Regions from separate parts of the Citrobacter tructae genome, predicted to be linked through region 3. Evidence: predicted binding sites of a transcription regulator. Region 3 holds the regulator's gene; each other region holds the start of a gene.
What was found. Region 3 encodes LexA, which represses DNA repair genes until DNA is damaged. Its sites were predicted from a motif close to TNCTGTATGTACATACAGNA; they were not measured.
Positions count from the first base shown of each region.

Region 1 (3,345 bases), 1.8 Mb from region 3:
CTTCAAACTCCAGGTTCTGCGCGTGTTTCATCATCTGCCCTTCCAGCTCATGGATTTTCTGCTGCAGCGCCTTCGGCGTCATATCCAGTTCGACCACCTCGGACTTCGCACCTGAACGCGACTTACCTCGCCCCTTGGCTTTGGTCTTGGCAATATTTTGACCCAGCGCCAGAATGTCGACCACCTTCTTGTTCAGCCCCTGCGGGGTAATTCCATGCTCCTGGTTGTACTGATGCTGCTTCTCGCGACGGCGTTCTGTTTCGCTGATCGCCTTCGCCATCGATGCGGTAATTTTATCGCCGTAGAGAATCGCTTTGCCGTTAATGTTACGTGCCGCACGGCCAATGGTCTGGATTAGCGAGCGTTCAGAACGCAGGAACCCTTCTTTGTCGGCGTCGAGAATCGCCACCAGCGAGACCTCAGGCATGTCCAGACCTTCTCGTAACAGGTTGATGCCGACCAGCACATCAAACTCGCCCAGGCGCAGGTCACGAATGATTTCCATACGCTCCACGGTGTCGATGTCCGAGTGCAGGTAGCGCACCCGCTCGCCGTGCTCTTCAAGATATTCCGTGAGATCCTCCGCCATCCGCTTAGTCAGCGTCGTCACCAGCACACGTTCATTGATCGCCGAGCGGATACGAATTTCAGAAAGTAAATCATCCACCTGCGTCGCCACCGGACGCACTTCAATCACCGGATCCAGCAGGCCGGTCGGTCGTACCACCTGATCGACCACATCGTCGCCGGATTTCTCCAGCTCATAGTTGCCCGGCGTGGCGGAAACGTAGATAGTTTGCGGCGCCAGCGCTTCGAACTCTTCAAACTTCAGCGGGCGGTTATCCAGCGCCGACGGTAGACGGAACCCGTACTCAACCAGCGTCTCTTTTCTCGCCCGGTCGCCGCGATACATGCCGCCGATTTGCGGGATGGTGACGTGGGATTCATCGACCACCAGCAGGCCATCGGCGGGCAGGTAGTCAAACAGCGTCGGTGGCGGTTCGCCAGGCCCGCGCCCGGAGAGATAGCGGGAATAGTTTTCAATGCCCGAGCAGTAACCCAACTCGTTCATCATCTCCAGGTCGAACTGCGTACGCTGGCTTAAGCGCTGTTCTTCCAGTAACTTATTGTTAGCCAGCAGGTTTTTACGCCGATCTGCAAGTTCGACTTTAATTTCTTCCATCGCCTGTACAATGCGTTCGCGCGGCGTGACATAGTGCGTTTTAGGGTAGATGGTAAAACGCGGAATACTGGATTCAACCTGACCTGTCAGTGGGTCAAACAGCGACAAACGCTCCACCTCCTCATCAAACAGCTCCACGCGCAGCGCAATGTCGTCAGATTCTGCCGGGAAGATGTCGATCACCTCACCGCGCACGCGGAAAGTACCGCGCTGAAACGCCTGATCGTTGCGGGTATATTGCAGTTCCGCCAGCCGACGCAGAATCGCGCGTTGATCAATAATCATGCCGACCGTCAGGTGTAGCATCATTTTCAGATACAGGTCCGGGTCGCCCAGACCATAGATCGCGGAAACCGAGGCCACCACAATGACATCCCGACGCTCCAGCAGCGCCTTGGTCGCCGACAGTCGCATCTGCTCAATGTGTTCGTTGACCGACGCATCTTTCTCGATGAACGTGTCAGAACTCGGCACGTACGCTTCCGGCTGGTAATAGTCGTAGTAGGAGACAAAATACTCTACCGCGTTATCCGGGAAGAACTCTTTCATCTCGCCGTACAACTGGGCTGCCAGCGTCTTGTTGGGTGCCAGCACCATGGTCGGGCGCTGTAGGTCCGCAATGACGTTGGCAATGGTGAACGTTTTCCCCGATCCCGTTACGCCCAGCAGCGTCTGATGCGCCAGACCATCCTCCAGCCCTTCTTCCAGGCGACGAATCGCCTCAGGCTGATCGCCAGAGGGTTTAAAAGCGGAATTCAGTTTGAACGGTTTACTCATGAGCAGCTACCTGAAGCAATGGGCGGGCAGGTGTCTAATTTTACTCGCAGCAGTAGATTTTGCCAGTAAAATATACTGGATGAAAAAACAGTAACGCACCACAATATTTCTGTTACGCCCCCTGAAACCCCATCGCGGCAGGCTGAAATTTCACCACGGGCAAGATAAAACACCAGCAAAAATGTGTTATCCCCAGACCTATGACTTTTTTAACATTTGTCAAGCCAGGAGATGAAAGTTTTATGGCAACGGATGACACTTCCACGACAGGCATTGCTTTTATCTAACAATATGTAATTCAATAACTATTTTCCCAAGACGTCTTTCGCAGCAATTTAGTCGCAGGCCGCGTCTTCTCTCGCTTACATAGTGTTTTCTAACTCTAATACACAAGGTTATCCACAGGAATGGTGGATAACTGTCTCTAGCCCACGCTGACTGCCGCCTGGCGGAAACGTATCGATGTCCTTTTTTGGTCGAATAAAAAAAAATTATCGCTAAATTTTGATATTTATCAGCTAACGAAGCAGGCTGTAACAGCCGAGATCCTGCTCGCATTTTCATCATTTATTTGCCTGTCCCAATGTGTTGAAAAGGACAGGCCGTTCCCATTTGTCAACAACAGGATGGTGCCAGAGACAAAACGCTCAGATCGATATATTGCCCGGTCGATGCCTGCTCCGGTACCTCTGACAGCCACGGGATCTCTCCCAGTAGCGGTGCAGGAAGTGCGCGCGTCAGCGTCGCCATATATTCAGCGTGACGCTTCCCTGGCGGGGTCACGTCATTGGCAACCCAACCGACCAGCGGCAACCCCGCCTGGCTTATCGCCTGTGCTGTGAGGAGGGCATGGTTGATACAGCCAAGCTTCACGCCAACCACCAGAATTACCGGCAACTGTTCTGTTTGCACCCAATCAGAAAAGCTCAGCGTCGGCGAAAGCGGGGTAAACCATCCTCCCGCACCTTCCACCAGCACCCAGTCGGCCTGTTCCTCCAGGGTACGCAAACCGGCAGATATTACCGGTGCCAGAATCGGCCGCCCTTCATCGGCGCTGATAATATGCGGTGACGTGGGTTCGGCGAAGGTATAGGGATTGATGGCCGCATAGTCCAGAGCCAGCGTGCTGTTGCGTTGCAACGCCAGGGCATCGCTGTTACGCAAACCGTCAACCGTCATTTCACTACCCGACGCAACCGGCTTATAGCCAACGGTCCGGTAGCCCAGTTTCCCTGCCGCCTGCAGCAGCGCGCAGCTGGCGATGGTTTTACCGACTTCGGTGTCGGTCCCGGTGACAAAAAACGTTTTAGCCACGTTGAATCACTCCCAAAAAAAGATGATACGTCAGCGGGTATTTCCCCTGCTGCTGGGGCCAGGCTAACTGT
Region 1 is NZ_CP038469.1:51,164-54,508, reverse strand. It holds gene uvrB (excinuclease ABC subunit UvrB) at 1-1,960, opposite strand, end outside; gene bioD (dethiobiotin synthase) at 2,576-3,274, opposite strand; gene bioC (malonyl-ACP O-methyltransferase BioC) at 3,267-3,345, opposite strand, start outside.
Region 1: the regulator LexA is predicted to act here: its motif matches at 2,034-2,053, upstream of uvrB (excinuclease ABC subunit UvrB).

Region 2 (3,345 bases), 240 kb from region 3:
CAGCATTCTCTGCCAGCCGTCTTTTGCAGACTCTTCGTGATAGCTCGGGCGATAATCGGCGTTAAACGCATGTCCGGCATCGGGATAGACCACGATTTCCGTTTTGGCATTCGCCGCGCGCAGTGCCTGACGCATCGTCTCGACTGTATCTAGTGGAATACTGGTGTCCTGAGCGCCATAGAGTCCCAAAACGGGGGCGTTCAGATCGGTGGCGATATCGACGGGATGTTTGGGGGAGTTTAGTGTTTTGTCTCCGACCAGTTTGCCGTACCACGCCACAGCCGCTTTTAGCTGCGGATTATGCGCGGCATACAGCCAGGTGATGCGCCCGCCCCAGCAAAAACCGGTGATCATCAGTCGATGCGCGTCACCGCCGTTGCGCGAGGCCCAACTGGCGACGTGGTCCAGATCGGCCAGCACCTGAGAGTCCGGGACTTTTGCCACCAGGCCGCTTAACAACGTTGAAATATCGGCAAAATCATTCGGATCTCCGGTGCGGAAGTAAAGCTCTGGTGCGACAGCCAGATATCCTTCCAACGCCAGGCGGCGGCAAACGTCACGAATGTGTTCATGAACACCAAAAATTTCCTGTACGACGATAACGACAGGGAGCGGACCCTCGCTCTGCTTCGGACGTGCATGATACGCCGGCATATCATCGCCTTGAGACGGAATTGACGTTATGCCCGCGATGATTTCGTTATCCGGGGTGTGGACTGCCGTAGCAGCGGGTGGGGATACAGCAGGTGCAAAGCCAGATTGTCGTGTTGTTGCCATGGTATTCTCCGTACCCTTAAGTATTTAGCCAAATAGCGCATTGTTAACTATAGACGCGTGCAACGAACCACATTGCCTTAAACGGTCTATCTTTTGTGCAAGGCTTGCCTGTATCGAACTGTTAATGTGATCGGCATCACTATTTGACGGTAATTTAATGCAATTGATTTACATCATAGTGATGGTTGTCACGAAAATATGTTCATGCCTTCGGTAAAGTATATTTTTGCTTCTTCTGACAAAACCGATTCACAGAGGAGTTTTTATGTCTAAGTCTGATGTTTTTCATCTCGGCCTCACCAAGAACGATTTACAAGGGGCCCAGCTCGCTATCGTCCCTGGCGACCCGGAGCGTGTGGAAAAGATCGCCGCGCTGATGGACAAGCCGGTTAAGCTGGCATCTCATCGCGAGTTCACTACCTGGCGTGCTGAGCTGGATGGTAAAGCAGTGATCGTCTGCTCTACCGGTATCGGCGGCCCGTCGACGTCTATTGCCGTAGAAGAACTGGCGCAACTGGGCATTCGTACCTTCCTGCGTATCGGTACGACCGGCGCGATTCAGCCGCATATCAACGTTGGCGACGTGCTGGTTACCACCGCGTCTGTCCGTCTGGACGGGGCGAGTCTGCACTTCGCACCGATGGAATTCCCGGCAGTTGCCGATTTCGAGTGCACCACCGCGCTGGTGGAAGCGGCGAAATCTATCGGCGCCACCACCCACGTGGGCGTTACCGCCTCTTCTGATACCTTTTATCCAGGCCAGGAACGTTACGACACCTTCTCTGGTCGCGTAGTACGCAACTTCAAAGGCTCGATGGAAGAGTGGCAGTCCATGGGCGTCATGAACTACGAAATGGAATCCGCTACACTGCTGACCATGTGCGCAAGCCAGGGTCTGCGTGCCGGTATGGTTGCAGGTGTTATCGTCAACCGTACTCAGCAAGAGATTCCGAATGCAGAAACCATGAAGCAAACGGAAAGCCACGCAGTGAAAATCGTGGTAGAAGCAGCACGTCGCCTGCTGTAATTATCTCTTCTTTAAGAAAAGGCCGATGCGTTCGGCCTTTTTATTTTGCGTAGTACCTCGCAGGAAATTCCTTTTAAACTGGACGTTTATACAGCACAATTCTATTTTGTGCGGGTAAGTCGTTGCTGTAAGGGGGCGTAGTGGATATTTCGATAATGATAAGTGCCGTCGTGGCGTTAGCTGCAGGGCTGCTCGTGGGCTGGCTGGCGACAAAAGCGCGAGCCGATCAAATCCGCGCAGATCTTATCGAAGAACGGCGTGAACTGGATATTGCGCTAAGCGCCGCTCGTCAACAGCTGGCGCAGGAAGCCCATTGGCGTGAAGAGTGCGAGCTACTCAACAACGAACTCCGCAGCCTGCACAGCATTAACACCTCTCTGGAGGCCGATCTCCGGGAGGTCACTACACGGCTCGAAGCGACGCAACAGCATGCTGAAGAGAAAATCCGTCAGATGATCAACAGCGAACAGCGCCTGAGCGAACAGTTTGAAAATCTGGCGAACCGTATTTTTGAGCACAGCAATCGTCGTGTCGATGAGCAAAATCGCCAAAGCCTGAATAGCCTGCTTACACCATTGCGTGAACAGCTGGACGGTTTTCGCCGTCAGGTGCAGGATAGCTTTGGCAAAGAGGCGCAAGAACGTCATACCCTGGCGCACGAAATTCGTAACCTCCAGCAACTGAACGCGCAGATGGCGCAGGAAGCGGTTAATCTGACGCGGGCATTAAAAGGTGATAACAAAACCCAGGGTAATTGGGGAGAAGTCGTTCTCACGCGGGTACTGGAGGCTTCTGGTCTGCGTGAAGGTTATGAGTATGAAACCCAGGTTAGTATAGAAAATGACGCCCGTTCGCGAATGCAGCCGGACGTTATTGTACGATTACCTCAGGGCAAAGATGTGGTGATTGACGCCAAAATGACGCTGGTTGCCTATGAGCGCTATTTTAATGCAGAGGATGACTACACTCGTGAAAGCGCGTTGCAGGAGCACATCGCCTCGGTGCGTAACCATATTCGTTTACTGGGCCGTAAAGACTACCAACAGCTTCCGGGGTTACGTACGCTTGATTATGTTCTGATGTTTATCCCCGTTGAGCCCGCTTTTCTGCTGGCACTGGACAGACAGCCCGAACTGATTACAGAAGCGCTCAGAAATAACATTATGCTGGTGAGTCCCACCACGTTGTTAGTGGCATTGCGTACTATCGCTAATCTGTGGCGCTATGAGCATCAGAGCCGTAATGCGCAACAAATTGCGGACCGGGCCAGCAAGCTTTATGACAAGATGCGATTGTTTGTCGATGATATGTCGGCGATTGGCCAGAGTTTGGACAAGGCGCAGGATAACTATCGTCAGGCGATGAAAAAGCTCTCTTCGGGGCGTGGAAACGTCCTGGCGCAGGCAGAAGCGTTCCGTGGATTAGGCGTGGAAATTAAGCGCGAGATTAATCCTGAACTGGTTGAACAAGCCACGACCCAGGATGAAGAGTTTCGCTTACGTTCGGTCCCGGAGGCGCAACAAGACGAGACTTACCCCGAT
Region 2 is NZ_CP038469.1:3,311,432-3,314,776, reverse strand. It holds gene E4Z61_RS16560 (dienelactone hydrolase family protein) at 1-777, opposite strand, end outside; gene udp (uridine phosphorylase) at 1,043-1,804, shown strand; gene rmuC (DNA recombination protein RmuC) at 1,945-3,345, shown strand, end outside.
Region 2: the regulator LexA is predicted to act here: its motif matches at 1,881-1,900, upstream of rmuC (DNA recombination protein RmuC).

Region 3 (3,345 bases):
ACGCGCGCCAGTTTTTGGGCGATGGTTTTATCCGTGCCGTGTTCGTCTGCCATGCGACGCAGGGAGACCGAAGGCGAGAAGCGGACAAAACTGTCGCGACCGAGCCAGGACACCGCAAAGAATTTCTGTACACCGTTCAGCATACGCAGCGGCGGATTGACCTCGCCTTTCTCGCGTCCTGGCGCACGACCAAACATCACCGAAACCGGCACCATCTGCACATCCAGGTCTGGATTGCTGCGATGCAAGTCGAGATAGTTATGGAACAGCTTGATGGACTCTTCTTTTGGCGTGTAATAGGTAAACACGCGCGGGCCGCCGTGAATAAACACGTAGCGCGGCAGTAAAGTCCCGTCTATCTCCAGCGGTTCCAGGGGATCGGGGAGATCGTGCACCAAACATTGAGCACGCAGCGTCAGCAAGTCAGCTTTTGAGTTGTACGGTAGAACGTACATAATGGGACGAGACGTATCGAGTCCCAACTCCGGGGCAGGTTCCGCCGGAATAGACTTGCTTTTTACCAGGACGCTTAATGGTAAATTCAGTAATTTGTAGTAAATTCGTGGCCAGCCGGACATAAACGATGTAAAGCCTCTGGTTAATAATGCAAATGCGCTGCAAGGATATCAGAAAGTTTAGTGAATTTCTGGTGTATCCGGTCATACTTCGCGCTGCTTTGCCACACCCTGAAACAAACGGGGTAACGTTACAATGACATTGACGCTAATAATGTAAAAAGGTTCTTTTTGATGGCCAATAATACCACTGGATTCACCCGAATTATCAAAGCTGCAGGCTATTCCTGGAAAGGTTTCCGCGCCGCATGGATAAATGAAGCAGCATTTCGTCAGGAAAGTGTTGCCGTGCTGCTGGGGGTTGCCATCGCCTGCTGGCTGGATGTCGATGCCATTACCCGCGTGTTGTTGATTGGCTCGGTGATGCTGGTGATGATCGTTGAAATCTTAAACAGCGCCATTGAAGCTGTAGTTGACCGTATTGGATCTGAGTATCACGAACTTTCCGGTCGGGCTAAAGATATGGGGTCGGCAGCCGTTCTGCTATCTATTTTTGTCGCCCTGATCACCTGGGGCATCCTGTTGTGGTCGCATTTGCGATAAGGATTCCACAACTTCATAAATCTCCTGTTTTTTGTGCAGTTTGCGGTTCCAAAATCGCCTTTAGCTGTATATACTCACAGCATAACTGTATATACACCCAGGGGGCGGAATGAAAGCGTTAACGGCCAGGCAGCAAGAGGTGTTTGATCTTATTAGAGATCACATCAGCCAGACAGGTATGCCACCGACGCGTGCGGAGATCGCGCAGCGTTTGGGGTTCCGTTCCCCAAACGCGGCTGAAGAACACCTGAAAGCGCTGGCGCGTAAAGGGGTGCTCGAAATCGTCTCTGGCGCATCGCGTGGTATTCGTTTGTTGCATGAAGAAGAAGAAGGATTACCGCTTGTAGGCCGTGTTGCCGCAGGTGAGCCGCTTCTGGCGCAACAGCACATCGAAGGCCACTATCAGGTCGATCCTTCATTGTTCAAACCGAATGCCGATTTCCTGCTGCGCGTCAGCGGAATGTCGATGAAAGATATTGGGATTATGGACGGAGACCTGCTGGCAGTGCATAAAACGCAGGACGTGCGTAACGGCCAGGTGGTGGTTGCTCGTATCGATGATGAAGTGACGGTTAAGCGACTGAAAAAGCAGGGAAATAAAGTCGAGCTTCTGCCAGAAAACAGCGAATTCAAACCTATCGTTGTTGACCTGCGCGAGCAAAACTTCACTATTGAAGGACTGGCCGTCGGCGTTATCCGTAACGGTGAATGGCTGTAATTCTGTATTAATACTGTGGCGCATTCTGCGCCACAGTTAGTTTTCACTTCTTTTCATCAGGCTTTTCTGTATGCCTTTCTTTACCTCCTCTGATAAAGCACTCTGGCACCTCGCCTTACCAATGATTTTCTCCAATATCACCGTTCCCCTGCTGGGACTGGTGGATACGGCGGTGATTGGTCATCTGGATAGCCCGGTCTATCTTGGCGGCGTAGCCGTTGGGGCGACGGCAACCAGTTTTCTCTTTATGCTGCTGCTCTTTTTACGCATGAGTACCACCGGGCTGACGGCTCAGGCATTTGGCGCAAAAAATCCGCAGGCGCTGGCACGTGCGCTGGTGCAACCGCTGATTCTGGCATTGGGAGCTGGGGTGACAATTGCGGTGTTTCGCATGCCGATTATCGATCTGGCGCTGCACATTGTCGGTGGCAGTGAAGCGGTACTGGAACAGGCCCGGCGCTTCCTTGAAATCCGCTGGCTCAGCGCGCCAGCCTCGCTGGCGAATCTAGTGCTGCTTGGCTGGCTGCTCGGTGTTCAGTACGCGAGGGCGCCGGTTATCCTGCTGATTGTCGGCAATATCCTTAACATTGTGCTCGATATATGGCTGGTGATGGGCCTGCATATGAACGTGCAGGGGGCCGCGCTGGCGACGGTCATTGCAGAATATGCCACGCTGTTGATTGGTCTGCTGATGGTGCGCAAGGTTCTCCATCTGCGTGGTGTTTCACTCGCGATACTGAAACAGGCATGGCGCGGAAACTTTCGCCGTTTGCTGGCGCTGAACCGCGACATCATGCTGCGTTCGCTGTTGTTGCAGCTCTGTTTTGGCGCGATTACGGTGCTGGGGGCGCGTCTCGGGGGCGATATTATTGCAGTCAACGCCGTTCTGATGACTCTGTTGACGTTCACCGCCTATGCGCTGGACGGATTTGCCTATGCCGTGGAAGCACATTCTGGTCAGGCTTATGGCGCGCGGGATGGCAGCCAACTGCTGGATGTCTGGCGAGCCGCGTGTCGGCAGTCGGGAATTGTGGCGATCCTTTTTTCGCTGGTCTATGCCCTTTTCGGCGGGCACATCATTGCATCGTTGACTTCCTTGCCACAGATTCAGCAGTTAGCCGATCGTTACCTCATCTGGCAGGTGGTGTTACCGTTGGTAGGCGTCTGGTGTTACCTGCTCGACGGTATGTTTATTGGCGCGACGCGAGCTGCAGAAATGCGTAACAGCATGGCCGTTGCCGCTGTGGGATTCGCATTAACCTTATTCGCGTTACCGCTGTTGGGAAACCACGGTTTATGGCTGGCGCTCGCCGTTTTTCTGGCGCTGCGTGGACTTTCATTGGCCTTCATCTGGCGGCGTCACTGGCGAAATGGTACCTGGTTTGCCTGAACAGGATGGTTAAAAGTTCCGAATAATAAATAGAACTCAGAATCACTGACTACACTTATTCTCACGTCCAGCAAAAACATAGCGTGTCTGGACGCAGCACTCTCGCTATTCACAACCTA
Region 3 is NZ_CP038469.1:3,072,253-3,075,597, reverse strand. It holds gene plsB (glycerol-3-phosphate 1-O-acyltransferase PlsB) at 1-578, opposite strand, end outside; gene E4Z61_RS15425 (diacylglycerol kinase) at 750-1,118, shown strand; gene lexA (transcriptional repressor LexA) at 1,228-1,836, shown strand; gene dinF (MATE family efflux transporter DinF) at 1,907-3,226, shown strand.

Region 4 (3,345 bases), 2.2 Mb from region 3:
GGATTTCTCACTACCCGTTTATCTGATACTTGCATTCCATTGCAAGAAAATGGTCCTTAAGTCACATTTTCTTGCAATTTATCCCTGTTTGTTCGTCAGAATTTCCGTAAAAAGAACGGCCATTTCTTCAATTTCTAAGGATATTCTGTTGAAACGCCGTTTGTTTATTGCCGCTTCATTATTCGCGATGAGCTTTTCGCCCGCCAGGGCGATTGATATCTCCAGCTTGGCTCCTCAGCCTCCCGCCATTAATGCTGGCGCATGGGTACTTATGGATTACACAACGGGCCAAATACTGACCGCCGGTAATGAACACCAGCAACGCAACCCGGCCAGCCTGACCAAGCTGATGACCGGCTATGTTGTGGATCGCGCAATCGACAGCCAGCGTATTAGCCCGACAGACATTGTCACCGTTGGTCGTGATGCGTGGGCGAAAGATAATCCGGTATTCGTCGGCTCATCGTTGATGTTCCTGAAAGAAGGCGATCGCGTTTCGGTGCGTGATTTAAGCCGTGGTTTAATTGTTGATTCCGGTAACGATGCCTGCGTTGCACTGGCTGATTACATCGCTGGCGGACAACCGCAGTTTGTTGCCATGATGAACAGCTACGTGCAAAAACTGCAGTTGCAGGACACTCATTTCGAAACGGTGCACGGGCTGGATGCCCCTGGCCAACACAGCTCGGCTTACGATCTGGCTGTGTTGTCCCGGGCTATCATTCACGGCGAACCTGATTTCTACCATATGTACAGCGAGAAAAGCCTTACATGGAACGGGATCACCCAGCAAAACCGTAACGGCTTGTTGTGGGATAAGACCCTGAACGTAGATGGATTGAAGACGGGCCACACTTCTGGTGCCGGATTTAACTTGATTGCGTCTGCCGTTGATGGGCATCGTCGATTAATTGCCGTTGTTATGGGGGCCGAGAGTGCGAAGGGGCGTGAAGATCAGGCGCGTATACTGCTGCAATGGGGGCAGAAAAACTTCGACACGGTACAGGTTCTGCGCAGCGGTAAGCAGGTCGGTGTGGAGCGGATTTGGTATGGCGATAAAGAAAAAATCAGTCTCGGTACTGAGCAAGATTTTTGGATGGCGCTGCCTAAAGCCGAAGTGCCGAACATCAAAGCAAAGTATGTGCTTGATAAGAAGGAACTGGTGGCACCTATTGCCGCGCATCAGCGCGTGGGTGAAATTGAACTCTATGACAGAGATAAGCTGGTGGCGCATTGGCCGCTGATGACGCTGGAGTCAGTCGGTGAAGGTGGTATGTTTTCGCGTCTGAGCGATTATTTTCACCATAAGGTGTAGATTTCTGTTTGTGCACCGGACTGGCAAGAGTGCGAATCTGCTCACATAATAATCACTGTTTCCTTGTGACCAAAATACGAAAAAATTACACTGTATATAAATACAGTGTAGTGACGGAGGTTATATGGAGTACGAAATAAAGCAGGTAGAAAAACGCAGGATTGCCGGTTTTCACATGGTTGGACCGTGGGAACACACGGTTAAGCAAGGGTTTGAGCAACTGGTGATGTGGGTCGATGGTAAACAGATTGTGCCGCTGGAATGGATAGCTGTCTATTATGACAATCCAGATGTGGTCCCAGCAGATAAATTACGCTGTGATACCGTCGTTTCCGTTCCGCAGAATTTTGTCATCCCGGAGAACAGTGAAGGGGTGATCCTGACTGAACTGGCGGGCGGCGAATATGCTGTGGCCGTTGCTCGCGTTGAAAATCATGATTTTGCGACGCCCTGGTATCAGTTTTTTAACCGCCTTTTGCAGGACTCGTCCTGGCAGCTATCTGCCAAACCTTGCTTTGAAATTTACAGGAACAATGGCATGGAGGATGGATACTGGGACATTGAAATGTACGTACCAGTGCAGGCGAAGTAACTATTTTTAGTGTCAATCAGGATAAAAGTCCCGTTGATAACAGTGATATTTTCACTGAAAAAGCAGGTACAATTCTGTTCTTTGCTATTCCCTGACGGAGTGCATGAGTGCGTGCAGATAAGTCACTGAGTCCTTTTGAAATTCGTTTATATCGTCATTATCGTGTGGTGCATGGTATTCGCATCGCGCTGGCGTTTCTTCTCACTTTTCTGCTGGTCCGCCTGCTGAACATCCCTGAAGGTACCTGGCCTCTGATCACGCTGGTGGTGATCATGGGGCCGATTTCTTTTTGGGGTAATGTAGTCCCCCGGGCTTTTGAGCGTATTGGCGGAACGATCCTGGGTTCGGTCCTTGGGCTGGTGGCGCTACGGCTTGAGCTCTTTTCACTGCCGCTGATGCTGATATGGTGTGCGGTGGCAATGTTTCTGTGTGGCTGGCTGGCATTAGGTAAAAAGCCGTATCAGGCACTGTTGATCGGTATCACACTTGCTGTCGTGGTCGGGGCACCCGCCGGCGATATGAACACAGCACTCTGGCGCGGCGGGGACGTTATTCTCGGCTCGTTACTGGCGATGCTGTTTACCTGGGTCTGGCCGCAACGTGCATTTATACACTGGCGTATACAGCTGGCGCACTGCATTACCGGCTATAACCGGGTGTATCAGGCTGCGCTATCACCCAACCTACTCGAACAACCACGGCTGGATAAGCACTTACAACAATTGCTGAGTGATGTCGTTAAAATGCGCGGATTAATTATTCCTGCCAGCAAAGAAACCCGCATTCAAAAGTCAGTTTTTGAGGCCATTCAAACGATTAATCGTAATCTGGTGTGCATGCTTGAACTGCAAATCAATGCGCTGTGGGCAACACGTACCAGCCATTTTGTTATGCTGAATGCGCATACGTTGCGTGAAACTCAGCTCAGAATGCAGCAGGCATTGCTGACGATAACGCATGCCCTGTATGAAGGTAACCCTCAGCCGGTGCTTGCCAACACCGAAAAACTCAATGACACGGTGACCGAACTTCGTCAACTAATTGATGAACATCAGGGCGAGCATATAGCTGAAACGCCCATCCATGGCTATGTTTGGCTGAATATGGAGATGGCGCGACAGTTGGAGCTACTCTCGCATTTAATCTGTCGTGCTTTGCGCAAATAAAGCGCAGATGAGGGGATTGGTTCTACTGCTGCTTCGATTCAGCAAAGATTAAGGGTATGATACTGAAAAAGGCTAAAACCATTGGTAACTGCAATGGCTTTACCCTCGATAACTCAGGTTTCAACCGTGCATTGTCGATGCAGATGCAACTTGAAGTATGGCGGGCATGAAAGTAATGTTGACCCACTTTAGCCGTTGTTTAAACGAATCCGAATCTCACATTATCAGGGGTGTAAAAATGGAAACTACCAAGCCTTCTTTCCAGGACGTGC
Region 4 is NZ_CP038469.1:464,325-467,669, forward strand. It holds gene dacD (serine-type D-Ala-D-Ala carboxypeptidase DacD) at 143-1,315, shown strand; gene sbmC (DNA gyrase inhibitor SbmC) at 1,440-1,907, shown strand; gene E4Z61_RS02755 (FUSC family protein) at 2,015-3,073, shown strand; gene E4Z61_RS02760 (DUF496 family protein) at 3,312-3,345, shown strand, end outside.
Region 4: the regulator LexA is predicted to act here: its motif matches at 1,404-1,423, upstream of sbmC (DNA gyrase inhibitor SbmC).